DNA from 3 places in the Psychrobacillus sp. FSL K6-1415 genome. Region 1 is predicted to be linked to each of the others. Evidence: predicted binding sites of a transcription regulator. Region 1 holds the regulator's gene; each other region holds the start of a gene.
The links. Region 1 encodes LexA, which represses DNA repair genes until DNA is damaged. Its sites were predicted from a motif close to CGAACATATGTTCG; they were not measured.
Positions count from the first base shown of each region.

Region 1 (10,636 bases):
CATAATGCTAGGATCCACTCCTGCAGATGCATTTGCTACCACTGTAGCTAGTGGTTGAAGACCAAGTTCATCCGCTTTTGCTTTTGACATCACCACTACAGCAGCTGCTCCATCATTAATCCCTGAAGCATTACCCGCAGTTACAGAACCGTCTTTTTTAAATGCTGGACGAAGCCCCGCTAATTTTTCCTCCGTAGAACCTTTCTTTGGATACTCATCCTGAGAAAAGATTACTGGATCCCCTTTTCTTTGAGGAATTTCCACAGACACGATTTCATTTGAAAACTTACCTTCTTCTATTGCTTTAGCTGCTCTGCTCTGCGACCGTGCAGAAAATTTATCTTGTTCTTCTCTAGTAATATTATATTGATCACATAGGTTTTCAGCGGTTACCCCCATATGGTAATCATTAAAAGCACACCATAGCCCATCTGAAATCATGCTATCTACTACCTTTTGATCGCCCATACGGAAGCCATCTCTAGCGTTTTTCAACAAATAAGGAGATTGACTCATGTTTTCCATTCCACCTGCAACAATAATATCTGCATCTCCTGCAATTATAGCTTGAGTAGCAAGATGAATTGCTTTTAAGCCAGACCCACATACTTTATTAATAGTCAGAGCAGAAACTGATTGTGGTAAACCAGCCTGAATAGACGCCTGTCTAGCCGGATTTTGTCCTAAACCTGCTTGAAGGACATTCCCCATAATTACTTCGTCCACAGCATCTTTAGAAACCCCTGCTTTTTCTAATGCCTTTTCAATTACAATAGCACCTAGTTTAGTAGCTGGCACATCTTTCAAAGCCCCTTGAAACGAACCAATTGCAGTTCTAACTGCGCTTACGATTACAACTTCATTTGTCACGTGATTTCCTCCTTGTTTCCCCTGTATTAAACAAACTTCTACAAAGCAAAATTTAAATTTGCTTGTTTAACCATCCTTTCTTTACAATAAAGAGGGAGGGATGATTATGTTTAGTTTACCAAATAAAGTGACAATTATCGAGGTAGGTCCAAGAGATGGCTTACAAAATGAAAAAAACGAGGTGCCGACAGAAGTAAAATTAGCCTTTATCGAAAAACTGCAACTTGCAGGAATAGAGGAAATGGAATTGACTTCTTTCGTATCACCAAAATGGGTACCACAAATGAAAGATGCCAATGAAATAGTCACCCAAGTTAAAAAGTTGGGTAGACAACTCGTATTAACACCTAATCATAAGGGCGTTGAAATAGCCAAACAATCCGGTGCACAGAATTTCGCCGTTTTTGTTGGGGTTTCAAACAGTTTTAATAAAAAAAATATTAATAAAACTACGACAGAAAGTATGGATGAACTCAAGCCTATTGTGGGAAAACTATTACAAGAAGGTCATTTTGTTCGTGCCTGTATATCCACTGCATTTTATTGTCCATATGAAGGAAAAGTAGATTCATCGGACACGCTTGCATTATGTAAGGAATTTGTTTCATGGGGTGTAAACGAACTTAGCGTAGCTGACACTATTGGAATGGCTAATCCTCGGGAAAGCTATGAATTATTCGACTCACTAAAGAAGGAATTCCCTGCTACACTAATAACTGCTCATTTTCACGATACTAGAAAAATGGGAATAGCCAATATTCTTGCTAGCCTACAAGCAGGAATTGATCGATTTGATACATCAGCTGGTGGTCTAGGCGGCTGCCCTTTTGCACCTGGTGCTACAGGAAATGTAGCAACCGAGGATGTTGTGAATATGCTACATCAAATGGGCATTGGGACGAATATAAATCTCGACTCATTGCTTAAGGCAGTAGAAGTGGTTGAACCGTATGTGTCCAGGCAGATAGACACGGGAATGTATAATCTATTTAAAAGTAAGTAGGGGTTGATCAGATGAAGAAACGTGTAATTATTTGGACGAGTATTTTTACTAGTGTCTTGACCGCTATGGCTACGTTCTTTGGTTTCTTTGTAACTAATAGGCTTATGTATATGAAGAAAAAAGAAAATGATTTTATATTAAACCGTGAAATAACTTCTAAACGATTAGATGAAGCATGGTTTAACGCAGTAAATAAAACCGAACAATGGATTGAATCTAAAAATGGATATTCCTTAAAAGCAATTTTTGTCGAGCCATTAGAAACAAATAATTATGTCGTTATTTGCCATGGAGTTACAGAAAACAAAATTAACTCACTACGTTTCGTTCGTATGTTCGAAAGACTAGGCTTTAATAGTGTCGTCTACGATCATCGTAGACATGGTGATTCTGGTGGCAAGACAACTAGTTTCGGCTTTTACGAAAAGGTAGATTTACAATCTATTGTTGAGGCAGTAAGAGAAAGAGCTGGGAAAGATGCGGTTTTAGGTATCCATGGGGAATCTATGGGCGCTGCTACTACATTATTGTATGCTGGTTCTATAATAGATGACGCTGATTTTTATATTTCAGACTGTGCATTTTCTGATTTTGAGCAGCAAGTTTATCATATAATGACACAGACGACTCCACTTCGTACTAGTTTAGCCATTCGATTTGCTAATTTGTTTTTGAAACTTCGTGATGGATATACGTTAAATCTCGTCTCACCAATTGATGTTATAGACAAGATTGAAAAACCTGTCTTGTTTATCCACAGTTTGCAGGATGATTTTATCTTACCTAAAATGACCGAAGATTTATACGAAAAAAAACAAGGCCCAAAGACTTTAGAATTATTTGATATTGGTGAGCATGCTAAATCCTTCAATGAAAACAGCAAGGAATATGAGCAAGTTGTTGCAGATTTCCTACAAGAAAATGGCTTACTAAACAAATAAAATCTATTTTCAAATGAAGTAAAGTTTCTTTCAAATAAAAAAGCACTCAGCTGAGTGCTTTTTTATTTTTGCATTTTATTCATTTGATTCATCATTTGTTTAACTTGTTTTTCAGAAGGCTTACGACCCATTTGTGCCATCATCATACGAAGCATTTGTTCATTGATCGGTGGATTTTCTTTTAAATATTTCATCATATATTGACGTGCCGCAAAAAATCCTATTGCCACACCAGCGATTAAAGCAACAATTATAATAACAATCCAAATCCATGTTTGCATATATTCTCCTCCTTTACGAACTTATCTACGTGTACAAGACACCACCCCAAATTATACTATAGATTCTTTTTGCATTCTATTATAATTTTAAATAAAGTGAAACTTCACTTTGAAAGGGTATCTTCTACAGCAACCACATGCAATTGCGCGTATAAAAAAAACAATTCGAATACTTAATATCAAAGTATTCGAATTGCTTGTACAACTTTTTACTTTTGAAGTAATGCTTTCATTTTTGCAACTACGTTCTCTACAGAGAAACCATATTCTTTCATTATAATTTCACCAGGGGCACTTGCACCAAATTTATCAATAGCAATTACGTCCCCTTCAAATCCAACATAACGATGCCATCCTAATGAAGCACCCATCTCAATTGCAAGACGTTTCGTTAAATGAGATGGTAGTACCGCATTTTTATAAGCCGAATCTTGCTTCTCAAACAAATCCCATGATGGCATAGAAACGACAGAAACTTCGATTCCTTCTTTAGAAAGTGCTTGTTGTGCTTCAACAGCAAGACTTACTTCTGAACCAGTTGCAAGTAAGATTGCTTCCGCTTTTTCATTAGGTGCTACAACATAAGCTCCTTTTGAAACTCCTTCTTTAGCTAGTTCAACAGAATTTTCAAGAGTCGGTAAATTTTGTCTAGAAAGAACTAAAACTGTAGGATTATTTTTTGATGATACAGCTAGTTTCCACGCTTCTGCAGTTTCATTAGCATCAGCTGGACGGATCACAGATAATCCAGGCATTGCTCGTAAAGAAGCTAAATGTTCCACTGGCTCATGAGTTGGGCCATCTTCCCCGACAGCGATACTATCATGCGTGAATACATACGTTACAGGAAGTCCCATTAATGCCGATAAACGAATTGCTGGTCTTACATAATCACTAAATACGAAGAACGTACCTCCAAATACATTTAGCCCACCATGTAAAGCCATTCCATTTAAAGCAGTTCCCATTGCAAATTCACGTACACCAAACCATATGTTTTTCCCAGCATAATCATCAGCTGAAAAATCTCCAACATTTTTCATAGTTGTTTTGTTCGATCCCGCTAAATCGGCACTACCACCGAAGAAAGATGGTAGGTTTTGAGCAATTGCATTAATTGCTTCTCCAGAAGCAGAACGAGTCGCATGTGAAGTACCAGCTTCATATGTTTTAAGAGCGTCTGCAAAGTTTTCAGGTAATTCACCAGAAATCGCAGTTTTTAGTGTCGAAGCTAACTCAGGGAATTCAGACTCATACTTCTTCAGTTTTTCATTCCAAGCGGACTCTTCTTGAATACCTAAACGTTCTGATGCTTGTTTAAACGTGTCATAAACTTCATCTGGAACATAAAAGTCCTCTTCAAATAACCATTTATATTCAGCTTTAGCTAAAAGTGTTTCGTCTTTTCCTAACGGCATGCCGTGAGCATCTGACTTACCAGAACGGTTAGGAGAGCCAAACCCAATAACAGTTTTAACTTCAATAATTGTTGGCTTGTCATTTTGAGACTTCGCTTTTTCAATAGCACTTGAAATTTCTTCAATATTATTTCCGTCTTTTACATGAATGTAGTTCCAACCGTATGAATCAAAACGTTTTTCTACATTTTCTGAGAATGATTTATTTAAATCACCATCTAAAGAAATATCATTACTATCATATAATACAATTAATTTATCCAACTGAAGATGTCCAGCAAGAGAAATTGCTTCTGCAGCTACACCTTCCATTAAATCACCATCACCACATAAAGCGTAAGTGTAATGATCAATAATAGAATGGTTTTCTTTATTATAAGTAGCAGCTAAATGCGCTTCCGCCATCGCCATTCCTACTGCCATTCCAATTCCTTGACCAAGTGGACCTGTTGTTGCTTCTACTCCTGCAGTGTGACCGAACTCTGGATGTCCAGGAGTTTTAGAATCCCATTGTCTGAAGTTCTTAATCTCCTCCATTGGTAAATCATAGCCACCAAGATGAAGTAAGCTATATAAAAGCATAGAGCCATGACCTGCCGATAACACAAAGCGGTCACGGTTGAACCATGTTGGGTTACTTGGATTATGACGTAAATGTTTTGTCCATAATGTGTAAGCCATTGGCGCTGCCCCCATTGGTAAACCAGGGTGACCAGAATTTGCTTTATCAATTGCATCAATAGATAAAGTTCGAATCGTATTAATTGCTAATAAATCGGATTGTAATGACATGAATGACATCCTCTCAAACAAATTTTTTCTATATTTCTAGTTTAGACAAGAATGTCTGTATTATCAATGGTTTCTGAAATGATTAATTAATTCAGAAACTTTCCTTTCTTTGCTTCCTGAACTTTTACAGGTGTTACATCATTTCCTTCGGGGTCAATTATTTTTACACTTTCGATTGTATCTCTCATTGTGGAACGAAAAGTTTCCAAATATTCTTTGCGTAAAGAGCTTTGTTCTTTTGCTTCTTCAATAGAAAGACCCGATGTTTTAGATTTTCTAGATAACTCGCCAATTCTCGCTAATTTTTCTTTGCTTAACAATTTATTTCATCCTTTCACTTTATCTAAATATAAAGGTAAGGAAAAAACACACAGAGTGCAAGTCATTTCACTCCATGTGCTTCTATATACTCAATATAACGTCTATGTACTGTTGCTTTACTAATATTAAATCCTAAACCTTTTAAGGTCATTGAAATCTCTTCATAAGTAAGTCCTGCATTCCGAAGTCTGACTACTTCTGCTAAAGGAACATCTATTCTTTCTCTACCTTCAGGATTGCCTTTTGTCTTTAAGTTTTTCTCTGGTCTATATCCCTCGGAGACCGCTTTCTTCATACCTCTTCTGATTTTAGCGTTGTGTAATTTCCTTTGATATTCTTCTACAAGCGCAAGTATTTCCAGTAACATAGAATCCATTTCATTTAAATTGATAACACCCTTATCCTGTAAAGTATATATTGAGGTATTTGTTTTTTGAAGAAGATGCAGAACTGCCATTCTTCCATTTCCTCTACCAATCCGGGTTTCATCTTGAACAAATATCGCTTTAATTTCATTTTCTTTTATATAATCCAGTAAATCTAATAAGCCTTCACGTTCAATATCATATCCACTATGTTGATCTATAAATACTTTCTCTACTTCATAATTGTGTAGCGCTGCAAATTCTAATAGCTCTTCCTCCTGTCTTTGTAAAGATGTCTCTTGAGATTCTTTTTCAGTACTCACTCGACAATATATAACTGATTTCATTTAGTATCGCCCGCTATCTCCGTTTCATGATTGAAATGGTAACTTTTTTCCTCCACTGGGATTTTAAGCATCTCCCCAGCTTTAATATGTCCATCTTGTAAATTATTCATAGCTATAACCTTATTAATCCATACTTTTTTATCTTCCTTCACGCCATACTCATTTGCTAACTCCCATAAAGAATCGCCTTGCTCTATATTAATATGAAGACTCTCATCAGTTGAAAAAGAATTCGAGATTATTATAAACATTATAAAAGCAATACTACACGCTACAAATATTGTTAGAAAATAGTTTTCTTTAATCCAAGTCATAAATAATACCTCCAATAGAATGTGTGTTCGTAATGTATATTTCAATAATAATGCGAACACTTGTTTTTGTCAACAACAATTAGAACCTATGTTTGCATTAAAGTTCTTCGCCTGTTATACTATTAATAAGATAGAAAAGGATAGAGATTAATTACTCTAAAAGAGGTGAGCATATGAAAAAAGCATCTAAGAGACAGGAAGACATTCTAGCTTTTATAAAAGAAGAAGTTCGTAAAAAAGGATATCCGCCATCTGTTCGAGAAATAGGAGAAGCTGTGGGCTTAGCCTCTAGCTCAACCGTACATGGACATTTAGCACGACTGGAAAGTAAAGGTTTGATAAGAAGAGACCCAACTAAACCACGTGCCATTGAGATTCTTGATGGATTAGGTAGTATTGCTGAAAAACAAAACGTTGTGCATGTCCCCCTTGTAGGTAAAGTTACCGCTGGTGTTCCCATTACCGCAATTGAAAATATAGAAGAGTTCTTCCCGCTTCCAGAAACTTTTGGTACTGCCGATGATAATTTATTTATGTTGGAGATAATGGGTGATAGTATGATTGAAGCAGGTATATTGAATGGTGACTACGTCGTTGTAAAACAACAGCAATCAGCCAATAATGGAGATATTGTAGTTGCTATGACAGAGGAAGATGAAGCAACCGTTAAACGATTCTTTAAAGAGAAATCTTACTTCCGTTTACAGCCTGAAAACTCTTCCATGGAACCTATCATCGTAAATTCAGTTAGTATTCTCGGAAAAGTAGTTGGTGTTTACCGCAATATTCAATAGATTTAACGGACTTGACAATATACTTAAATGTCAGTAAGATAACGAAGAGCCGATATCATATTTCAACGAAAAGTGGACATTTTCGTTGAAATCATCGAAAAACCCCTTTACCTTTATGGTTGAGGGGTTTTATTTTGTCCGAATTTCTTTTTTAGTTAACATATTCTGTTTTCCTCTTAGTGTTTTTTATTTTTTCTTTAAAGCAGCTAAAGTTCTTGGCCCAACTATTCCGTCAACTGCCAAGCCGTTTTTCTTTTGAAAATCTTTAATTGCTGCAATTGTTAAAGGTCCCTCGATCCCATCAACCATTAGTTTATAACCTACTGAATTTAAAAGTTTTTGTACTTCGGTTATATCTGTTTCGCTTATATAGTTTAAAGGATTCACCGCATTTGGCTGCCCCGCCTCGTAAGATGGTATGTGAATTTCAAAATGCAAATGTATTCCTGTACTATTTCCTGTTGTGCCCTTTATACCAATCTGTTGGCCTTGTTTTACATTTTGTCCAATCTTTACGGTGAAAGATTTTAAATGAGCATACAAGGTTTCATATTTCTTACCGTTTAAAGTATGGACAATTGTTATTGTGTTTCCATAGCCACCTATAACTTTTGCTCTCGTCACTACTCCACTTGCTGATGCCTTTATAACCGGACTTCCATCACTTCCGAAATCCACTCCTTTATGCTCTTTAACTATATTATTCTTTCGAATTTCCCCAAAATGCGATGTAATTCTTCCTTCGCATGGTCTGATAAACAATGTTTCCCCCCCTTCTAATTTAAGTAGAGATTCAATATCCCCTTACTAGTAAATGCTAAAATAAATAGTAACAAATAGTCAAATGCCATTATATTTATCAAATAAAATAATAAAATGGTTAAAAATGCGTAAATTTGGGTATTAGTATTTATAATTGAACATAGGTTAAATTAATTATATTATTTTATGTCAGCCTATATAACTATAAAGGGGCAAAAAACTTATGAAACTAATTATAGTAGAACTAAAAAAGCTAATTAATGATTACTATAGATGCAATAACTACCATCTGAAGGAAGAAATTTTGATCGATATCAATTTGTTAAAAGATGCTATAAGAATCTTAGAAAAAAGAAAGTTAGAAATAAACACAAACAGCTCACTTGGTTATTAACCAAGTGAGCTGTTTTATATATTTTTTAAAACCATACTTTGTTTTGTTGTATCTCTTTAAATCACCTACCTATATCAAACTACTTCAAATCCCTCCATATTTATATTATTTATTCATACGAGATAATCAATCTAACTAGTTCTATTAATTTATAGGACATATATTACTGTATGCCGATAATTTGGCAAATCTATTAAAAGGAGGTGATTTATATGGTTCTTGTACTTCAAGAGTTTACTACCCCAGCTAATACAACTGTCATTGCAGATACAGCTGCACCACCCGGAACACTTCCTACGCCTGCAATATTAACTCCTCCAGCAATGGTTTCACCGTTAATAGACGGAAGCAATGCTTACATTTGGTCTCCAAACACAGAATCCAATCAGACAGTGACATTTCAAAGTATCTTTGATATTGGAGCTTTGCCACTTCTAACTCTAGCATTACCTATTTCCGCCTACTATGCTTTTGCGGCAAACGAAACCGCTACAGTTACTGCATCTTTAGAAGTAGTAAATCTTCTAGGTATTGTAATTGCTACTATTCCACTTTTTGATGGAGCAAACTCAGGTAGCTCTCAGGACGTTGCTATTACATCCGGTGACACATTAGTTGGAGTAGGCCTTCTAGGCAATACAGGTCGTATTGTAGTTAATGCTACTGTAACTTCTCCAGTAGCTGCCGGTTACTCACCAAATCCCGGTAGATATTTGGGACAACTTACAGTGCACAGTTTTCTAGCAGTGTAGTATGGATGAAAAAATAAAATAAGGTAACAGTATTTGCCATCAGTGACACCTTGAAATAAAGAAAAAGGCTCCTTTTCTAACAGAGAAAAGCACACATTTCTAGGAACAAGCCCTCCTTGTTTGTGGAAATGTATATATTTTGGAGGGGCGCGTATAAAACCGAGCCCCTCCAATCTTTCTATTTATAACTAACTATATACAATTGCATTATATAAACTTACTAAAGCTACTAACATTTCAAAAATTATAGGTCAAATTCCTTCCAATTACACATAATTTGTTACATAATATAAAATAGGAAATATAGATCATTAGGGGGAGTAATTTTGCCTATCATTTTAATTTACAAAGAACTAAATCACCTAATAGATGATTACTACAAATGTCCCTTTACTCATATAAAAGAGCAAATTCTCATAGATATTAATCTTTTAACAGACGCATTGTTAATGTTTGACGCAGATATTCAATTGGAAGCTCCACTTAAATCTGTTTAAGTACAATCAACTTATCAACGGAATGTAGGTTGGGCAATTCTTGTCAACACATTAAACAAGGACATGTGCTACAAAAGACCATTTGCAACTTACAACAAATGATATGGTCAACATATAAAAAAGCGTTGATAGCTTCGTGCTACCCAACGCTTTTTTATTTTATCATTTTCAAGCATTGTTCAAGAGTAGAGTGTTTCATACTAAGAATTCATATAAGTATGTGGTAACATACGCTATTTTATATGAATAATAGCCAAGGTGCTCGATTATAATTACTTTTACCGAGTCATTCATCTTATATTTCAACTTTAAATACTAAAACTGCCTCTTAAGAATCTCAATGAGGTTGTTTACTTTTTGTGTTTCCAATAAAATGAAATAAAGGGAGATGATAGAGTATGAAAAAAATATTTTTCATCGGCGCTTTAGCTGTATTATTGTTAACTGCTTGTGGGAATGAAGGAAATTCTGATGAAACCAACACCTATAAAGTATCACAAGGTAAAATAACGAATGAAAAGCTATTAATTAATCTAGCAGTTCGCGCAGAAACTATTATTGAAAAATATGATGGAGTCGATAGTGTAAAGGTAGAGGATGCTGAAATTGAAGCTAAAAAACATCCTAATTTGAGAAATGATGAAACTAAAGAAATTTATAAGAATGTTTACTATATCGATGGTGAGTATTCATATCAGGACAAAAAATATGATTTCGTGTGGAGTGTCTCTTTTAATAATAACGATATTGATTCTGGAGGACAAGTTCTTCAATATATATCTGAC
Region 1 is NZ_JBBOOQ010000001.1:1,719,812-1,730,447, reverse strand. It holds gene MKY60_RS08040 (acetyl-CoA C-acetyltransferase) at 1-870, opposite strand, end outside; gene MKY60_RS08035 (hydroxymethylglutaryl-CoA lyase) at 977-1,873, shown strand; gene MKY60_RS08030 (alpha/beta hydrolase) at 1,885-2,814, shown strand; gene MKY60_RS08025 (YneF family protein) at 2,877-3,095, opposite strand; gene tkt (transketolase) at 3,305-5,305, opposite strand; gene MKY60_RS08015 (DUF896 domain-containing protein) at 5,392-5,625, opposite strand; gene MKY60_RS08010 (YneB family resolvase-like protein) at 5,688-6,338, opposite strand; gene yneA (cell division suppressor protein YneA) at 6,335-6,652, opposite strand; gene lexA (transcriptional repressor LexA) at 6,826-7,446, shown strand; gene MKY60_RS07995 (peptidoglycan DD-metalloendopeptidase family protein) at 7,633-8,208, opposite strand; gene MKY60_RS07990 (hypothetical protein) at 8,815-9,354, shown strand; gene MKY60_RS07985 (hypothetical protein) at 9,681-9,851, shown strand; gene MKY60_RS07980 (hypothetical protein) at 10,250-10,636, shown strand, end outside.

Region 2 (10,636 bases), 170 kb from region 1:
TGTATATGGAACTTCAATTTTAGCAATCGGAGTTGCAGTGTTGGCTTGGTTCGTTATTTACAAAACTCCATTTGGATTACGTCTACGCGCTGTAGGGGAACATCCGATGGCTGCAGATACAATGGGTGTTAATGTAACTAAAATGCGTTATATTGCTGTTATCCTTTCTGGTGCGCTTGCAGGATTAGGTGGTGCAGTTTACTCTCAGTCTATTTCTGGAGAATTTAGTCATACTACTATTAATGGACAAGGGTTCATGGCTCTTGCAGCAATGATTTTTGGTAAATGGCATCCACTTGGAGCACTTGGAGCAGCTTTGTTCTTTGGGTTTGCTCAAGCACTAAGTATTGTTGGTGGGCAAATTCCTTATGTAGATCAAGTACCAACTTATTTCTTACACATCTTGCCTTATGCTCTAACTATATTGGCAGTAGCCGGATTTATAGGAAAAGCACACGCACCAAAAGCGAGTGGAATACCTTATATTAAAGGAAAACGATAATTTAAAGTTTTGTAGTTAAGCCAGTCTATACTTAACCAAACTAAATAGAAAATGGAAGAGGGACCAATTAATTGGTCCCTTTTTGTTTGGACTGATATAATTAGAAAATGTATAGTGAATCACTAACTGAGATACACTAGAAAGAAAAAGGGGGATCACTTATGTTTCAACAATTCGAACTTGCAAGTGGCGTTAAGCTTTTTGTGAGACCTACAGAACAATTCAAAACGATCAATATCTCGTTCAAATGGAAACAACCTTTAACAGTAGAAAAAGCATCTATTCGTGCAGTTTTAGCGAATATATTACAATTCAGCAATGAAGTATACCCTACAAATGCAGCTTTTAGAAAGCGCTTAGACGACTTGTATGGAACTGCTTTATACTTTGATACAACGAAAAAAGGGAGCCACCATATTTTTTCACTGAACGCAGAAACCGTAAACGATGCATACTTATCCAATGAAAAAATTGTCGATGAAGTATTTTCTTTATTACATACCGTTATTTTTAAACCAAATTTGGAGAATGGCAAATTTGGTGAATCAATTGTAAAAAGAGAAAAAGAACAGGTAATTGAACGAATTCAATCCATGTATGATGACAAAACCAGATATGCGCAGCAACGTTTGTTAGAGAACATTCGCCCAAATAATCCAGCTTCTATTACATCTAATGGTACAGTGGAGGCTGTTAAAGCGATTACAAACGAGCAACTAATTGAAATGCATCATGATTTACTAACAAAAGACGATTTATCTATCTATGTAGTTGGGGATGTAAATATACAGGAAATAAAAGAAAAAATGCAGAGTCATTTTTCCTTTGTAGATCGAACAGAAAAGATTGAAAAGCCAGTTGATATACCAAGCGAAACAACTGATAAGAAATTTCTTCATGAAATACAAGATATGAAACAAGGTAAACTTCATATTGCCTATCAAACACCTATCACTTTTTTCTCGGAAGAATTTCCGGTTATGCAGCTTACAAATGGTATTTTAGGTGGATTTTCGCATTCTAAAATTTTTATGAACGTGCGTGAAAAAGAAAGTATGGCCTATTATGCATCGAGTAGCTACTCTTCACTCTATGGATTAATATTCGTGTTAGCAGGAATAGATTCTAATTTGCAGAAAAAAGCGGTCGCATTAATAGATGAACAACTAAAAGCAATGCAAGCAGGTGATATTTCCGACTTAGAATTAAACCAAACGAAATCTATGCTTACCAATCAACTGAAAGAAGCTTTAGATTCCGCACGTGCTCAAATTGAAATATACGACCAATATAAAGAATTGAACGCATCCTTTACCGTAGAAGATTGGGTCGGAAAATGGATGAATGTTACAAAAGAACAAATACAACAAATGGCATTAACTATTGAAAAGGAATTTGTTTATTTCCTTTCAGGCAAGGAAGGTGCAGCAAATGAATAAAACTTATTTTCAACAATTAGAAGAAACATTATACAACGAAACACTTCCGAATGGTTTAGATGTTTATATTTTGCCGAAGAGAGGGTTTTCGAAGACATTTGTCACTTTTACTACAAAATATGGTTCTATAGACCGTGAATTTATTCCTTTAGGTAAAGATGAACCTGTTATTGTTCCTGATGGCATTGCTCATTTTCTCGAACATAAAATGTTTGAAAAAGAAGAAGGGGATGTATTTCAAAAGTTCAGTGAGAAAGGTGCATCTGCAAATGCATTTACTTCTTTTACAAGAACGGCGTACTTGTTTTCCTCGACAGACCATGTATTAGATAATACGAAAACTTTGTTGGATTTTGTTCAACAGCCTTATTTTACAGAACAAACTGTAGAGAAGGAAAAAGGTATTATTGGTCAGGAAATTACGATGTATGACGATCAGCCAGATTGGCGTTTGTACTTTGGGACAATCGAAAATATGTATAAAGAACACCCAGTAAAGATTGATATTGCAGGGACAATTGATACTATTAGCCATATTACAGCAGAACATTTATATGAGTGCTACAACACTTTCTATCATCCATCAAATATGGTTTTATTCGTAGTGGGGGCAGTTGATCCAGAAGAGATGATGGACTTCATCAAAGCAGATCAAGCGGCAAAAACATTTGAGGAACCACAGGAGATCAAACGTTTCTACCCTGAGGAGCAAAAAGCAGTCGATAAAAAAGAACGTACTCTTCAGATGGATGTTCAAAAACCTAAGGTATTATTTGGAATTAAAGCAAGTAATACCGACATCTCTGGCGATGAAATGTTAAATTATGAACTAGCGATGCAAGTAGCAATTGAAATGATATTCGGTAGAAGTTCGGCATTTTATCAAGAAATATATGAGAATGGATGGATTGATGAATCTTATTCAGCAGATTTCTCAATGGAGCAAGGCTATGGTTTTACAATGATTGGTTCAGATACCGTTAACCCGACTGAACTAACCGAGAAAATAAAGGAAACCATTAAAAATTATGCTTCTAATTGGAATGTGGAGGATGAAGATTTACAACGTATCGTCCGTAAGAAAATTGGCTTTTTCTTAAGAGCACTAAATTCCATAGAATATATAGCAAATCAATTTACACGATACTCCTTCAATGACATGAATTTATTTGATGTTGTTCCTGCTTTAGAGAAACTAACAATGGATCAGGTGAAAGCAGCATTCCAATCGTTAATAGACGATAATGCTCATACTGTCTTTACAATCTTGCCTTATGAGAAAAGTAATGAGTAAAAAGTTTGCATTGGTGTTAGGTGCATCCGGTGAAATTGGTCACGCAATATGTCGTAATCTCGCGGAAGCCGGTTGGTCCATGTACCTACACTATGCAAATAATAAAGGAAGCATAGTAACATTAGTAACAGAACTCAACAAGTCTTATCCTGAACAAGAGTTTATCGTAGTACAAGCAGATATGAGTAATCCGAATTGTATTGAAAAAATAGTTGCTTCTATATTTACACTTCAAGCGATAGTATTTGCCCAGGGACATAGTCTGTACAAAGGTTTAGAGGACACTAGCTTAGATGATATTCGTCTATTATTTCAAGTGCATGTGGAGCATCCTATGGCATTATTAGGAATACTAAATAGTAAGCTTCGTCAGCAGTCTAGTAGTTCAGTTATTTTTGTTGGCAGTATATGGGGAGATACAGGTGCCTCTTTTGAAGTTGCCTACTCTGCTGCAAAAGGAGCTCAGCATGCCTTTGTAAAGGCATATGCTAAAGAGGTTGCACTACAACGAACAAGGGTAAACGCGGTCGCACCAGGATTTATCGATACAAAAATGAACGCTCATATTGAAGAGGAAGCTCGTCAGCTGATTCTTGAAGAAATTCCTGCCGGTTTTTTGGGATCCACACAAGATATAGCGGATGCCGTCGAATTTTTAACGAGTGAAAAGGCCAAATACATAACAGGTCAAATCATTCGGGTTAATGGTGGATGGTATATTTAATATCCTACTTCATGTCGCAAATACAATAGTGAAACCAAATAGAAAAAGAAAAGAGAGTATTACACGCTCTTTTCTTTTTTTCTTTTATTCGACTACAAAATCATATATGATAGAACTAATCATGAAGTGAAACGTCATCTATAGAGAAGGGAAAGATATAACATGGCTAGTGAATGGTTTTTTGAATATGAAATTCAAGTTAATCGTCCAGGACTTTTAGGTGACATTGCTTCTTTACTTGGTATGCTTCGAGTTAATATTGTAACGATTAATGGTGTAGATGAAGGCAGACGGGGTATGCTTATAAAAGCAGAGAAAAAAGAAAACATTGAACGTTTTGAACATATCGCTTCAACAATGGAAACGATTCAATTGACTAAATTTAGGGAACCTAAGCTAAGAGATCGTCTTGCAGTTCGTCATGGTAGATATATTCAACGTGATGCAGACGACAAAAAAACATTTACATTTGTTCGTAATGAGCTTGGTCTTTTAGTAGATTTTATGGCTGAAATCTTTAAGCAAGAAGGACATAAACTTATTGGAATTAGAGGAATGCCAAGAGTAGGGAAGACGGAATCAGTCGTAGCAGCAAGTGTATGTGCAAATAAAAAATGGATATTCTTGTCCTCTACGATGATCAAACAAACAATTAGAAGTCAATTGGCAGGAGACGAGTTTAGTGATCGTAATATTTTTATATTAGATGGTATTGTAACAAGAAAATCAAATGATGAAAAGCATTTACAGTTAGTAAGGGAAATGATGCGGATGCCGACTATCAAGGTTGTGGAACATCCTGATATGTTCATCCAGCATTCTGAGTATTCTCTTGATGATTTTGACTATATTATCGAGCTTCGTCATAGTCCGGACGAGCAAATCACATATGAAATGATGGAAAAAAACCACGGAATGTCTGACAAAGGAATGACGGGATTTGGTGGATTCAATTTTTAATGGGCAGGTGTTTTAATTGACTGAACTTGGGGCTCGCTTAAAAGAAGCGAGAACAGCAAAGGGTTATAGTATTGACGATTTGCAAGAAATAACAAAAATTCAAAAACGGTACTTAGCAGGTATTGAAGAAGGTAATTATGCAACTATGCCAGGTGCATTTTATGTTCGTGCATTTATTAAACAATATGCAGAGGCAGTTGGATTGAATGGAGACGAATTATTAGAAACGTATAAATCAGAAATCCCTTCTCCATCAAATGAGGAAGTAACAAAAAATATTCCTACAACACCATCTAGACGAGCATTAGGAGGACGATCGTCAAGTAAATTGATGGAGATTTTCCCAATGGTTATGGTTGTAGTTTTTGTTATTGCAATTATCGTAATGTTTTGGTTTTTATACCAAAATAGAGCCGATGATCCGGATACAGAAGTTACTAACGACGAGTTAACGCAAGAGAATAAACCAACTTTTGAGGACAATGAAAATATACAACCTGATTCTGAAGAAGAGCCAGTTGAGGAAGAACCTGTAGAAGAAGTTGTGGAAGAGCCAGAACCACCTGCACAGCAGTTATCATTCGTAGATATACAAGGTGTAACTTCAACGTATAATTTAACCAATGCAGAAAATTATGCAGTAAAATTGGTCGCAGCAAATACTACATGGTTGAATATTAGGGATGAAAATGACAAAATTCTTGTGGATCAATCGGTGAAGGCTGGAGAAACCTTCGAATTTGATGCAAATGCATTTTCTAAAATCCGTATACGTCTTGGGCATGCGCCTGGGAATACTGTTACAATAAATGAAGAAGTGGTAGAGTTTAAAAGCACAGAAGTTGCTCAAAATGTAGTAATACAGTTCAACAAATAGTCATCTTAGTGATGGCTATTTTATTTGAAATTGAAAGGAGTTTTTTCCATGAAAATGAATATACCAAACCAAATTTCTTTGTTTCGTATATTTTTAATACCTGTTTTTATGTTTTTTATGCTTGTAGACTTCAATTGGGGAGATATTACTTTATTGGGAGCAACTATTCCGGTTGGACATCTAGTTGGTGCTATTATTTTTATAATTGCTTCGATTACAGACTTTATCGATGGGTACTACGCTAGAAAATATAACTTAGTTACGAATATGGGGAAATTTCTTGACCCTTTAGCAGACAAGTTATTAGTTTCAGCTGCTTTAATCATTTTAGTTGAGTTTGGAATGGCACCATCATGGGTAGTAATATTAATTATCAGCCGTGAGTTTGCAGTTACTGGTCTTCGATTGATATTAGCGAATGAAGGCGAGGTAGTAGCTGCCAATCAATTAGGTAAAATAAAAATGTGGACACAAATTGTTGCGATTTCCTCCCTTTTATTGGGTAATATATTCTTTGAAATGTTCCATATACCATTTGATATGATCATGCTGTATGTATGTCTATTCTTTACGGTCTGGTCTGGATGGGATTATTTTTATTTGAACCGCAAAGTGTTACTAGATTCTAAGTAGGAAGGAAGTTCTTCATGAAGGCAGAAATTATTGCAGTAGGATCAGAGTTATTACTAGGGCAGATTTCTAATACAAATGCCCGTTTTATTTCCACTCAATTAGCAGAGATTGGTCTGGACGTTTACTATCACACGGTTGTTGGAGATAATGCGAATCGGCTGTTAGAATCGATTAAAATTGCAGAGAAACGAGCAGACCTTATTATTTTCACAGGGGGATTAGGTCCGACAAAAGATGATTTGACGAAAGAAACTATTGCAAAGCATCTAGGTATGAACTTAGTGCTAGATAATCATGCAATCATGTATATTGAAGATTTCTTTAAGCGTATGGATCGTAAAATGACGGAAAACAATAAAAAACAAGCACTTGTTTTAGAAGGATGCACCGTGCTGGAAAACAAACATGGTATGGCACCAGGGATGTTACTTTCTACGGATAGTCATTCATATATGCTACTTCCTGGACCGCCGAAAGAGATGGAGCCAATGTTCCAATTCGAAGCGAAGCCATTATTACCTCAACTCCTTTTGGATGAAAATGTTATTTTGTCCCATGTTATCCGTTTCTATGGAATTGGAGAAGCAGAATTGGAAACAGAAGTGCAGGATCTCTTAGAGAACCAAACGAATCCAACACTTGCTCCACTTGCATCTGATGGTGAGGTTACCCTTCGTTTAACCTCAAAAAGTAATTCTGAAGAAGAAGCTTGGAAAAAGATAGAAATGTTACAAGCTGAAATCCTCAACCGTGTAGGTAAATTTGTTTATGGTTATAATAATGACTCTCTACCATCGAAATTGAGAGAAATCCTTATTGAATATAGCCTAACTATTTCAGCAGCAGAGAGTATGACGGCGGGACTTTTCCAATCGGAGCTTGCTGCAGTACCAGGAATGGGAGAAGCATTGGTGGGTGGAATGATTACCTACACAGAAGATGTGAAGATTAACCAATTAGGTGTTGATGCTGATATTATTGAGAAATACAGCGTTGTTTCTAGTCAGTGTGCTGAGCAAATGGCTCTTCGAGTTAAAGAAAAGTTTCAGACGGATATCGGTGTGGGCATTACCGGGGCAGCGGGTCCTGATGGTCATGGGGGTCAACCGGCAGGTACAATTTGGATTGGAATCGCATTAGGCGATACTAAGCCAGTAACATATAAGCTTAATCTATCAGGTTTACGAAACACGAATAGAATTAGAACAGTGAAGTTTACAATCTATTATTTGATACGTTTGTTGCGGGAACTAAAATTATCAGGAATTTAATTTTGATTTATAAAAACGGCCCAAAATTTAATTTTGAGTCGTTTTTCACACTCAAAATTAAATAGTTATAAAAAATAAACGAATGAACGTTCGCTTTTTTCTTGTAAATTTCTCAAAGACCGAGTATAGTAAGAATAGAAATAAAAAACATCATCATTTCTTTTGAGGAGGAAATATAATTGGCTAACAATGATCGTAAAGCAGCTTTAGATATGGCGTTAAAACAAATAGAGAAACAATTTGGTAAAGGTTCTGTTATGAAACTAGGAGAAAAAACAAATCTAGAAATTTCTACATCTTCTAGTGGTTCATTAGCACTGGATGCTGCACTAGGAATAGGCGGGTATCCAAGAGGACGTATTATTGAAATATATGGTCCTGAGAGTTCAGGTAAAACAACTGTTGCTCTTCATGCCATCGCAGAAATACAAAAAACTGGTGGTCAAGCTGCGTTTATCGATGCTGAGCATGCCTTAGATCCAGTCTATGCACAAAAACTTGGTGTAAACATTGATGAATTACTGTTATCGCAACCAGACACAGGGGAGCAAGCACTTGAAATAGCAGAAGCTCTTGTACGAAGTGGAGCAATTGAGATTTTAGTAATTGACTCGGTAGCAGCATTAGTACCAAAAGCGGAAATTGAAGGAGAGATGGGAGATTCTCATATCGGACTTCAAGCACGTTTAATGTCACAAGCATTGCGTAAGCTATCAGGTGTAATTAATAAATCGAATACGATTGCAATTTTCATTAACCAAATTCGTGAAAAAGTTGGAGTAATGTTCGGAAATCCAGAAGTTACACCAGGTGGTCGTGCGCTTAAATTCTATAGCTCTGTTCGTTTAGAAGTAAGACGTGCAGAAGCGATCAAACAAGGTACCGATATTATGGGGAACAAAACCAAGATTAAAGTAGTTAAGAACAAAGTAGCTCCACCATTTAAAACTGCAGAAGTAGACATTATGTATGGTGAAGGGATTTCACAAGAAGGAGAAGTAGTTGACATAGGATCAGAGTTTGATATTATTCAAAAAAGTGGTTCTTGGTATGCGTACAATGAAGAGCGCATAGGTCAAGGTAGAGAAAATGCAAAACAGTACCTAAAAGAAAATCCTTCTATTAAATCTGAAATAACTGGTAAAATCCGTGAATCACTTGGAATGGCGGCAAGTTCACTAACGATTGGTGGACATGAAGTCGAAGAGGAAGAAGACGGAGAGTTCGAATTACTATTAGATGAAGAATAAAGTCCAGAAAGTCTCTCATTCATTTGAGAGATTTTTTTTGAAAGTTTATAAACATGTAATGTGAATACTGGGTTCACAGGTCTTTAAGAATGTATAATGCAGCTGTTTTGCTCTTCAGTTGGACTCGTTCTGCATGGGTGAGCGATGCACCATCACCGTCGCTTGCGCTCAACATCTTGGTTCATCACTCTCACTGATCGTGGGAGAGTCGCCACCTTTCACTTTGAATACGAATCATCTTTTCTCTAGTTAAACAAAAACGCACTAACCTATTTTCAAAAGTTATATAAAATGCAATAAGGTTACCGAAAAATAGAGAGACTAGTCGTGACGTTAGTCACGACCAGACTCTCCAAAAAGTCCATCTGTATAATATAGATGGATGTTTGACCAAAGCCCTCAAAAAAGATAGAAACGGTTTTTGACCGTAAAGAAAGCCTATGCTTTTTAAAGTAGACTTTTTCAAACCTAGCCATAATTTTCAATAAAAACTGTATTTTTATTCGCTTGAATGAAACTACATATATCCAGATGTTTATTTTGTCCTACTTTTCATATATTATACTTCCCTTCCTTGACAGAGTATTTCTACATCTATACAATTAAAATTGTATAATTTCTTTATTATTAAATGATTATAGGCATTACGTATATGTTTTTGTATATACGTGCCGACTGAAACTAAAAAGTATAGCATTAGGGGGTGTTCGAATGACAGAAATTATCATCTCCGCTTTGCTTGGTCTGATTGTCGGTGCCGTTGTTGGTTATATTTATCTGAAAAACGTGAACGATTCAAAAGTGACTGGTGCAAAACAATCTTCAGCAAGTATCATAGATGAAGCAAAGCGAGAAGCGGAAGCGTTGAAGAAAGAAGCACTTTTAGAAGCCAAAGATGAAACTCACAAATTACGAAATGAAGCAGAATCTGACATCCGTGAACGCCGAGGCGAACTGCAAAAACAGGAAAATCGGTTATTACAAAGAGAAGAGAACCTTGATCGTAAAGATGATGCTCTAAACAAGAGAGAAGTAGGTCTTGAGCGTAAAGATGATGCTCTAACTGAAAGACAACAGCATATCGAACAGAAAGAAAGCAAAGTGGATGAACTAGTTAAAAAGCAACAAACTGAACTAGAAAGAATTTCTACTTTAACTCGTGAAGAGGCGAAATCCATAATTCTTCAAGAAGTAGAAAATGAACTTGCTACGGATATTGCTGTGATGACAAAGGAATCGGAAACTAGAGCTAAAGAAGAATCCGATAAAAAATCTCGTGAGATTCTTTCCCTTGCGTTACAACGTTTTGCAGCAGACCATGTTGCAGAAACAACTGTTTCTGTAGTTAACTTGCCAAATGATGAGATGAAAGGTCGTATTATTGGCCGTGAAGGTCGAAACATTCGTACACTTGAGACGTTAACTGGTATTGATTTAATTATCGATGATACTCCAGAAGCTGTGATTCTTTCAGGCTTTGATCCAATTCGAAGAGAAACTGCCCGTTTAGCACTTGAAAAACTGGTACAGGATGGACGAATTCATCCTGCACGAATCGAAGAAATGGTAGAAAAGTCTAGAAGAGAAGTAGATGAGCAAATTCGCGAAATTGGTGAACAAACTACATTCGATATTGGAATTCATAATTTACATCCCGACCTTATGAAAATTCTAGGTAGACTTCGT
Region 2 is NZ_JBBOOQ010000001.1:1,549,066-1,559,701, forward strand. It holds gene MKY60_RS07215 (ABC transporter permease) at 1-502, shown strand, start outside; gene yfmF (EF-P 5-aminopentanol modification-associated protein YfmF) at 664-1,941, shown strand; gene yfmH (EF-P 5-aminopentanol modification-associated protein YfmH) at 1,934-3,235, shown strand; gene ymfI (elongation factor P 5-aminopentanone reductase) at 3,228-3,959, shown strand; gene MKY60_RS07235 (DUF3388 domain-containing protein) at 4,122-4,919, shown strand; gene MKY60_RS07240 (helix-turn-helix domain-containing protein) at 4,936-5,796, shown strand; gene pgsA (CDP-diacylglycerol--glycerol-3-phosphate 3-phosphatidyltransferase) at 5,851-6,429, shown strand; gene MKY60_RS07250 (competence/damage-inducible protein A) at 6,444-7,700, shown strand; gene recA (recombinase RecA) at 7,880-8,950, shown strand; gene rny (ribonuclease Y) at 9,662-10,636, shown strand, end outside.
Region 2: the regulator LexA is predicted to act here: its motif matches at 7,780-7,793, upstream of recA (recombinase RecA).

Region 3 (10,636 bases), 110 kb from region 1:
CATTGCGGAGTAACTGGATTATTTCACTAATATTCGTTTCACCTTGAACTTTTCGTATCCTATCTGCTAACTGGTTTACTTTTTCACTTATATAAGGATATTGTGCCAATGCTTGATCCAATGTTGTTTTTCCCTCTTTTATGTGGGCGTCTGTACTATTTAGGGTACGGGTGACTTCTGGTAGAGTGGACTGTATACTGGCTAGCATTTCTTTAGCATTTCCTAAAGTCTTTTTTGCTTTAGCTACTTCGGAAAGAATAGTTGGTTCAATCGTATTCTTGTATTCGTTTATAAAGGCATCCAGTTGGACGGATGTATTCTGAGCTATTTTTTGTAAATCATTCAACGTTTTTTGCATTTGTTGTTCTTTATCTTTTATAAGGGTATCAATTGTTCGTGCATTTGTCTGCGCTTCTTGTAAAAAAGCTTTCAGTTCGTTCGTTCTATCAATTGCATGAGCTAGTTTTGTTTGTTGTTCTACGCTGTTTTCTTCCAAATTAGAATCATTAGAGCTATTGGCTACTTCCTTTAACCAATTAAGGTCCTTCCCAATAGAGTCAACTATTTGTATATTAGAGGTTATCTTGTTGTCTAAATCCTCTTTTACTCTGTTCAACTCTGTAAAATCCAATTGAACGTTTTGAACGTTTTGAATAAATTCATTTGTACTTTGTGCAATCTCCGATATTTTTTCCAAATCATTTTCAACTACAGGTGCCAGTTCATTTAAACGATTTTGTGCTTTCGTCAAGAAATCTATTGTTTTTTCAATCGAACTCAAACCTTCAGTCGTTATTTGTTCGGCTCGTGGCACCATTGAATTAGCTTGTGAGATAATTTTCTGTGCGGAAGAAGCATCATTATGAACACCAGTAAGCAATTTATGGATCGTAGGCAATTCTTTTTCCATTTTAAATACATAGTTTTCGAAGTTTTGAATATCTGGTAGATCACTTTCTATTGCAATTCCTAAATCATTAAAGAGTTCAAAAATGACTCCATTCACACTTGAGATGAATTGACTACTAACTTTTTGAACAATAACCGTTGCACCTTTTTCCGTTATTTTGGGTGCAATGGAGTTAATTTTTTCATTTACATAGTACTCGATATCCGCTTTCTGGGGATTATCTGAAACAACGGAAGCTAACTTTTCGGAAAAATTATTAGGGATAATAATTACGGCAAAAAAATCACCATATTCAACTTGTTCCATAGCGAACTTGCGTGAAGCAAAAGACCAGTCCATGTCTCGATTATCTTTTAATGTGTCGACCAGGTGATTTCCAACATTTAGTTGTTCTCCGCGAACCATTGCTCCTGCATCTTCATTCACAATGGCCACAGGAATTTGGTCAGTTTTAGCATAAGGATCCCAAGAAGCGTATATATTAAGCCATGCATATAAAGAAGGTAGAAAAACTAAACCCCCTATAAGAATTGCAGCAACCCAATTCCTGCTTATATTTTGAATGTCTGTCTTGAAAATAATCCAACTATTTTTCATAACTAGTCCACCCTACTGAATTTGATAGGTCTTTGATGGTTGTAGTATACCCCAATAGATAGCGACTAATGTAAGTATGGACAGGGAGATAGAAAGTGGTTCTATCTTTCTTTTTTCTGATTACACTTAATGTATGAAAGAGTGAATGGAGTTGAAGTGGATTTGGCAAGAAAATGTGGGATTGCAGCCCTATTGTTATTTGGGGTATACGCGATAGTAATGTATGTATATATTTTTCATAGTAATAGTGGGGGTATACCGGTACCTCTGAAAGGAACTGTTGTAGATCCGCATGTATTTATGTCAGAGCAGGAATTGTACCTTAGCGAAGAATATTCAAAAATAAAAAATTTCCTCTATTTTGTAGCAACACCCTTCGAATGGATTGTTTATTTATTTATACTAATTACTGGGCTTTCTCAAGTGTTCGAAAAATGGACTACTGTGAAGAGCCAATGGGCGTTTTTGCAAAACGCTTTATACTTATTTTTACTTTCTCTTTTTATATTTCTCGTTTTATTCCCCTTAGACTATTATAGGTATTCCTTAAGCAAAAACTATGGAATCAGTACCCAGACTTTCAATTCCTGGATGCGTGATAATGTAATTGAATTTTGGGTGGACTTCGGAACGACTGTAGTAATTGTTACTGTTCTTTATTGGCTAATTAATAGGAATCCAAAGAAATGGTGGTTAACTGCTAGTTTGCTAATGATTCCATTCTCCATTTTCATCATGTTCATTCAACCTGTATTAATCGACCCACTATACAATGATTTCTACCCACTCACTAACAAAGAATTGGAGACGAAAATTCTTACATTGTCCAAGCAAGCAAATATACCAGCAGAACATGTATATGAAGTAAATATGGCAGAAAAGACTAATGCGCTAAATGCATATGTTACGGGGATCGGGAGTAATTCGAGGATTGTATTATGGGATACAACATTAAATCGCTTATCAGAAAGTGAAATCCTATTCGTTATGGCACATGAAATGGGTCATTACGTGGAGAAACATATATATTTTGGAATAACACGTTCCATTATAACTACGCTTTTAGGGCTTTGGTTAACAGCGAAATTAATGCTTTGGTTTATCGCTCGTTTTAAACATATTTTAAAAATAAAACAGATAAATGCTATCCATTCATTACCATTGTTTTTCCTTATTACTTCCTTCCTATTATTTGCTTCAAGTCCACTTTCAAATTACATTTCTAGATATCTAGAAGTAAGAGCTGACGAGTATGCAATAGAGTTAGTAGAGGACCCAAGTGCTGCTGTGAGTACTTTTCAAGAGCTTACGAAAGCTGGTTTGAACGAGGTGAATCCTCCACTCCTCGTTAAATGGTTTCGATATTCTCATCCAACTACGCTTGAAAGAATTATTAATGTGACCAATGAAATAGAATCCAAAGAGTAAAAAGGCCGACAACATCAAAGGATTAAATTTTTTTAATCTTCCTCTATATTTTGTTTTTTAAAAAGGGGCAAACAAAAGACTGACTTTACGAAGTCAATCTTTTGTTTCAATGAAGTAGGAATAAATAATAGGTTTTATTGACTTTTTTACATGGTGATAAGAGTTGTTCCATAATTAAATCCTGCTAATGGTTGAATTATCGATTCTGTTGGTTATTTTGTTGTGTATTTTTGCCCTTAGTCTGCTTAGAATATAAGTCTTCTGCAAATTCCTCACGATTGTCATTTCTTGAATTAGGTTCTTTCTTTTTAAAGTTTGGTTTGCTTTTATTTGACATGATATCGTCACCTCCTAAAGTTTAATGTGCACAGAGTCATAATAAAAATACGGATATACTAATGCTCTTGAAAAAAAGTAATAACTTCAAATTCTTAATAGCCCCAAATTGAATCTCTGAAAAGAATTGAAATTCCCTCGCCAAAAAGGATTTGTAGTAAACTTTTTCATCTAACTAATAAGGTTAGTAAAAGAAGGATTTTTCACTTTATATTAGAATATATATAGGTGAAGGCTAAATGATGGAGGAGTCCTTATGACATTAGTATCAATCTATACTGTTGGTAGGCTAAACCACCCTTATAATCACTCTGCCTCTCGTGAATTTTTTCAAGTGGGAGATGGAGTATATCGTCATGCAACTAGATCTGGTCTTGTAGAGGCATTTTCACCTGATGGAGTCACTATCTCTGAAGAAACCATACAGGGTAATGGTTCTCCTATTCTTACATTAACAGTATGGAAAGACATTCAATCCTTATATCGTTTTACTTATTCAGGAAAGCATTTGCAAGCATTACGGGATAGAAACAAATGGATTGAGATATATCCAGAAAAACATCTTTCATATGTAGTATGGTGGACAGAAAAGGTCAAGGATGTCTCATGGGAGGAGGCATTCAAAAGATATAACTATTATATCCAGAACGGCTCCACACCTTTTGCATTTGATTTTAAGCAAGCATTTGATGAAAATGGGGAGACCATCTTGATTAAATCTTCTTGAAGTAAAAAGCGTACTTAGTTAAACAAATTACACTTATAATATCTGTTTCATGTCTGGAACAAAAGCGTTGTTATAAGTATGATTGCAAAACTAAATAGTAAATAAATCTACTGTCCTGTTCATTAATTTGACCGGGATTTTTTTATTTATCTATTCATGTACAAATAATAATTATTAGAATTTTCTATTGAAAGGAATCGTTAGATAAATATTATGTTATGATGAGAAAAAGGGGGTAATTAGATGATTACATGCTATTTAAAATACATTATTGACCCATATAAATTAACGGAATTCGAAGTATATAGTAAAATGTGGATTCGATTAGTTAATAAGTTAGGTGGTACACATCAAGGTTATTATCTCCCACATGAAGGTGCTAATAATATTGCATATGCCTTATTCAGTTTCCCTAGTTTGACTGCTTATGAAGAGTACCGAAGAAAGATGGCATTGGATGCAGAATGTCAGGAAGCTTATAAATTTGCAGAGGAAACAAGATGTATTTTAAGTTATGAGAGAAGCTTTATGAGACCTGTTTTCGAGTGAATTAATAATTATACATATATTACCAAACGGATGCTTTAATAATGAAGTTACACAAAAAATTATTGATTTCATTGAAAGTGTAACCAGTTAATTAAATGATTAAAATTTGCGACTTACTCTATATGGGTAAATCGTTTTTTTATTTGTCCATAAATTACTAGTTTTAAAATCAAACAAACGTTCGTATACTAAGCATAAGAATGGAGGGAACGAGTGTGCGTATAAATTTAATGAAATGTATGGAACGTAATCAGCTCGCTGAGTTAATGTATATGGATTCTAAGTGTAATATAAGCCAGAGGCAGGTAAAAGTCTTGAAGATTAAAGGGGATACTATTCAAGTGTTTTGTTTTAAGCGAAATGCTAAACGTAATTTTATTATTGATAATGTGCTCGCATGTGTTCCCATCATCCATAAGGAGCGTGAAGTTGTATGAACGATAAATTTTACGAATCTGAACAAATCCTTGACTTATCTAAGGCACAAGATAGAGGAAGTAAGAAGTGGGTAGCGATGATGCTTCCAGAACATGTAGCTTTACTTAGAGAGTATAGCAAAGAAATTAAGAGAGAACCTAAACCAGATTTAGACGAATGGGATTACGATGCAATACATCACACACTGGATATAGCCATTAAAAGTAAGGCTGATACTAAAGTGAAGATGTGGAGAGATGGAGCATTCATTTACAACAGAGGTATTGTAGAAAGTATAGATTTACGAAGTAGAGTAATGGAACTAGAAGATCCTTTTTCTTTGTTGCAATTAAAATTAGATGAAATAGTAGATGTAACTATTATGGATTAATAAGCAAGACTTTACTTGCTCATTTCGAGTATTTCAAGGAGTTTACGGTTCATGTGACAATCCATCCAGCGTTCTCAAGAATAGGTGATCGGAAAGTTAGGTGGCGGCCCGAAAGCTCATTAAGCACTTTTTGAACAATACTTTAAATAATAAAGAAAATGGAGAAAAAATTAGAACCCTTAGAATATGAAAAAGAAGCTTTCTATTGACTTCATCTACTATTTCGATAAACCGAATTTATACCTTTCCTTTATAAAGAAAATGTAGTTAGATTTCTTGTTTTTTTTGTGGTATATATGTATGTAGTTACTAGGCTATTTAAGCCACAGTTGTGCACTAGATACCGAAAGGAAGAAAAGATATGAAAGTTGTACAGCAAGATACACAAAATATATTTAATAATCATGAACATGGCAAAATAAAAGCATGGGTACAAGATAGCAGAACTTATACGAATTTAGGGAAATGTGCTAACTATATACCAGCGTTAGAAAGAGCAAATCCTTCACAGTTAGGTATTTGTATCATTGATTCAAATGGTTCAATGGTAAAGACGGGTGATTTTGATACCGCTTTTACTTTACAAAGTATATCGAAGGTAATTGGCTTTATAGCTGCATGTATAGACTATGGAATTTCTTATGTGTTAGAAAGGGTGGACGTCGAACCAACCGGGGATGCTTTTAACTCGATTATTCGCCTGGAAGTTCATAAACCTGGAAGACCTTTTAATCCGATGATAAATGCTGGAGCAATCACAGTTGCATCATTACTAGGTGGACGAAATCCTGTCGAAAAAGTGGAATCTATACTTCTATTAATAGAAAGAATCGTTGGGAGATATCCAACTATCAATGAGGAAGTGTTTCATTCTGAGTGGCAAACGGCTCATCGAAATCGAGCTTTAGCTTATTATCTAAAAGAGATGGGATTCTTAGATTGTACTGTAGAAGAAGCATTAGAAGTATACTTAAAGCAATGTTCAATTGAAGTAACTACCGAAGATGTTGCCATGATTGGCCTAGTCCTTGCAAATGACGGATTTCATCCTATCCGTAAGGAGCAAATCTTCTCTAAGGAAGTAGCTAGGTTAACAAAAGCGTTAATGGTCACATGTGGTATGTACAATGCTTCTGGTAAATTTGCTGCATTTGTAGGTATTCCTGCAAAAAGTGGTGTATCGGGTGGTATATTGGCAGCAATTCCCCCGCGAGGTAGATCCGGTGATTCCCCATTTATGGATGGCTGTGGAATAGGGATTTATGGTCCTGCCATTGATGAATTTGGTAATAGTGTTGCAGGAGTTATGCTGTTAAAGCAAATATCCAGAGAATGGGACTTTAATATTTTTTAAATGTGGTGTGCTATCACAAAAATGGAATAACAAATCCAAAAGAATATTACGCTAATCGTTAACCCCTTATTTAACTCCCATGAAAATTAAAAAATGCTGAAAAACTATTAAATTGCATAACAAAAGAGGATCAGAAATAGTTTTTAAAAGCTGAGCAGGATTAATCTCCCATGAGTGCTACCCATATTGAGTGCGACAGTCTGTGTTGAACCGTGTTCTTTGGAGTCAGACTAAAGAACGGACTCGATGGCATCATAGTTCACTATCCTTCCTATCTCAGCCGTAGTATCTTATACTCGTTTTTCACATTTATATTCTCTGTGGTGTAGCGTTGATTTCGCGCTACACGTGTGGCTAGCGGGCACTTTAGTTAATCACGACCATCATTTTGATGGTCTATTTTTTTTATTCAAAAATTATTTTACCCGAGTAATAACCAGTGAATTTGCTGCGCCAATACTTTTATGCAATGGTTTGATAGCTTTCGTTCCAGTTAAATAGCGTTCTAACGTTTGTAGCTTAACTCACATAAAAACACCCCGTAAATGTTAGTCGGTGGCTAACATTTACGGGGCAGTTTACTTTGATGGTCTTTTTTACGTCCAAAACATTAAGTAGATTTCGTCAATCCATTGTGAGACATTACACTTAAATTATACTAATACGACAAGTTAGTTAAATATGGAATGATAGATTATATATTTTGGTTTGGTGACATTGTTTTTTTAAAAAGACATTTTGATGTATTTAAAAAGTTGTAGTTATAGTATTTGTGCAAAATAGATTTAGATATGTGCATTGAGACAGTTATGTATAAAGAATATAATGATAAGTGAGATTAATGATAATGATAATCATAATCATTTAATTGTATTAATAGGAAATAAAGTAGCGGGAGTATATTATGGCAAAGCGAAAATTAAGAAAGATTAGTTGGTTGGTGGTCCTACTCACTATTATGGTAAGTTTGGCTGCATGTAATAATGGAAAGGAAACATCCACGAATGTTGAAGACAATAAACAAACTAGTAAGAAGGAAGAGAATACTGACACAAGGAAGGTTAAAGATGCTTTTGGCGAGGTTGAAATTCCTGTCAAGCCGAAGAGAATAGCAGGGATTTACTTAGAGGATTATATGGTGGCACTAGGTGTTGAACCAATTGTGCAATGGTACCATCCAAGCTGGGGTAAACAAGATTATTTAGGATTGTCAGATGTTCCGTTATTTGATATCACAGGAAGTTTGGAAGCAATGTTGGAAAAAAATCCAGACTTAATAATCCTAACTGGGGGAATGGATGAATCTTATCAATTGTATTCTAAAATCGCACCTACTTATCGCGTTCCTGATGAAGTACTTTGGGATGCAGAAGAGACTCTCAAAACGATCGCTGAATTATTGGGTATTCCAGAAAAGGCTACTACTGTACTAGCAGATTACAAGCAAAAGATTGCCGACACCAAAGTGAAATTGGAAGAGGCTATTGGACGCGAGACAGTTGCTGTAGTACGTCTGGATGTAGGAGACAAACCAGAATTGCGTTTATTCGGTCTGAATAATCCATATACGGGAATGATTTACAAAGACCTTGGTTTGGAACCGTTTGAGTGGGTGAAAAATATCCAGGCACATGATGTTATTTCACAGGAAAAAATCCCAGAGTTTAACGCTGATCATATTATCATATTCCCTTCCAATGGTACCTGGGACTCGGAGTCTAATGCGAAGGCTGTTGCACTGCTTCAAGATCCTCTATGGAAAGGAATTCCTGCTGTAAAAAACAACCATGTTTATCAACTGGATCGATCTCATTGGCAATCAGGGGCTATTAAAGCGAACACAATGAAAATGGAAGATTTACTAAGATTAATAGTGAAGTAGAGCTTTCATATTTATATAGCAAAAGAAATGGGAAAGCTCTTCAGTATCATTGAAGGGCTTTCTCTTTAAGATTATAATTATCGTAATGGAAAGGATGATGTATATTGTGTAGTGAAGTGATTCCTCCTTGTTATCCGTCAGTCTTTTACATTATGGTCGGAATCAGACATATCAATTTGAATGAACTGAACGGTGAAGAATTTAGTAGTTCTGGTGAACACATGTTAATTGCAATAACGGATGGCGAGGCAGATATGGATATTGGATATGGTGCGAAAGGAATTGTCAGAGGTAATATAGCTATCGTGAAACCAAATCAAGCCGTTCATATCTATCCATATAAAAATAGCATTTCTTTTTATGTTATTACATTCAATGTGATTCAAATTCCAAATTCGGATAGTTCTAATGATCAGTACAAATCTTCCATTTTCACAGGCACTGGTCTATGGAATTGTGTACCATTTTCAAAGTGTATTGATTTGTTGGAGGAAATTGAACGGCAAAGTCATGAGAAAGACGAATTGATGCGATATTACAATCATGTACGATTCGAGGAATTAATTAGGTATGTGCTTAAACAAAAAGAAAGTTTAGCACCTTTACCGGATTTACATAGTGCAGTTAAAGGTTCGATTAAATATTTAAAAGACAATTTTGCCGAGCAGGTGACAGTGGCTACACTTGCAGAAGATGTGAACATGCTTCCATGGCAATACTCACAAATCTTTAAAAAGCTTACTGGACAAACTCCCCTTGGTTTTGTTAATAATCTGAGGATCGATCAAGCGAAGCATTTACTATTAAAAACAGAGGATCGCATACATGAGATTGCTAATCATGTTGGTTTCAACAATGAGTTTTACTTTAATAGATGCTTTAGTAAGTCTGTGGGTTTAGCTCCGGGCCAGTATCGTAAACAAAACCAAAGTACTATTCGTGTTGTTTCATTATTTATGGAGGATTTACTAGTAACTTTAGGGATTACCCCTGTTGTTCAGTGGGCTCACCCAGCATGGGGGCAGCTAGATTATCTTGGATTAATACATGTTCCAACTTTTAATGTTTTGCAAGAAAGCTACGAATCACTTTCGGAATATGAGCCGGATTTAATTATTGCACGTAAAAGTGAATACGAGTACCATTCCAATCAATATGAGAGATGTAAGAATTTTGCAAATACAGAAATTATTTCAAAAGATGATGCAGACTGGCGTTTAACATTACGAACACTAGCCAAACGATTGGGACGCGTTGAACAAGCAGAGATTGCCATTCAGCAATATGAAGAAAAATTAACAAGCGCAAGGAATTTGTTGAACCATTCCAAGAAAAGTCAAACGTATGCCTTCATAAGATTTAAGAGCGACTGCATTATTATGGATCAACAATATACAAAGTCCTTTCTTACTGAGGATTTAGGAATTATACTTCATCCTAAGATTCAGAAGTTAACTCTAGAGGAGAGTAGAGCAGGTGTATCATGGGAATGGTTAAAATCACTAGATGCAGATTATATTTTCTTCGTGTTTGATAAATGGCATGAAGGAGAAATAGGGGCAGAAAGGCGTCAGATTAATCACCCTCATTGGAAGGAAATCCCTGCTGTTAGAAATTGTCGTGCGTTCGAAGTCGATTTTATGACATGGATGAACCATGGCCAAATAGCCAGCAGTAAAAAAATAGACGATGTACTTAGAGTGTTAGTTTAATATTGAAACAATAACTAGAACACATATTGGAAAGTCATTATATTTGTATAAGCAAAATAATCCAATATGCCCTATCTATGAAATTAATATTTAATAAAGAGTAGTTCAAAGTGCGAACTATTCTTTTTTTTTAAACAAAGCAGCAGTTAGGTTAAAAGGCAATACAGATTAAACTATACAAATAGGCGTTATTATGGAACTTTTGCAGAAGAACTTGGAGAAATTAATTTAATAAATGAATTGTTTTACTGTACTCTTTGTCGGTCATTGTGAGTTATTTGTAGAAGAATTGCTTTGCTAGAGGAATTAAGAGAAGAGTATAAATTAGCTTCC
Region 3 is NZ_JBBOOQ010000001.1:1,609,482-1,620,117, forward strand. It holds gene MKY60_RS07460 (YhgE/Pip domain-containing protein) at 1-1,507, opposite strand, end outside; gene MKY60_RS07465 (M48 family metallopeptidase) at 1,670-2,935, shown strand; gene MKY60_RS07470 (hypothetical protein) at 3,132-3,272, opposite strand; gene MKY60_RS07475 (DUF3291 domain-containing protein) at 3,528-3,998, shown strand; gene MKY60_RS07480 (NIPSNAP family protein) at 4,242-4,547, shown strand; gene MKY60_RS07485 (YolD-like family protein) at 4,981-5,355, shown strand; gene MKY60_RS07490 (glutaminase) at 5,717-6,709, shown strand; gene MKY60_RS07495 (ABC transporter substrate-binding protein) at 7,614-8,591, shown strand; gene MKY60_RS07500 (AraC family transcriptional regulator) at 8,696-10,303, shown strand.
Region 3: the regulator LexA is predicted to act here: its motif matches at 4,718-4,731, upstream of MKY60_RS07485 (YolD-like family protein).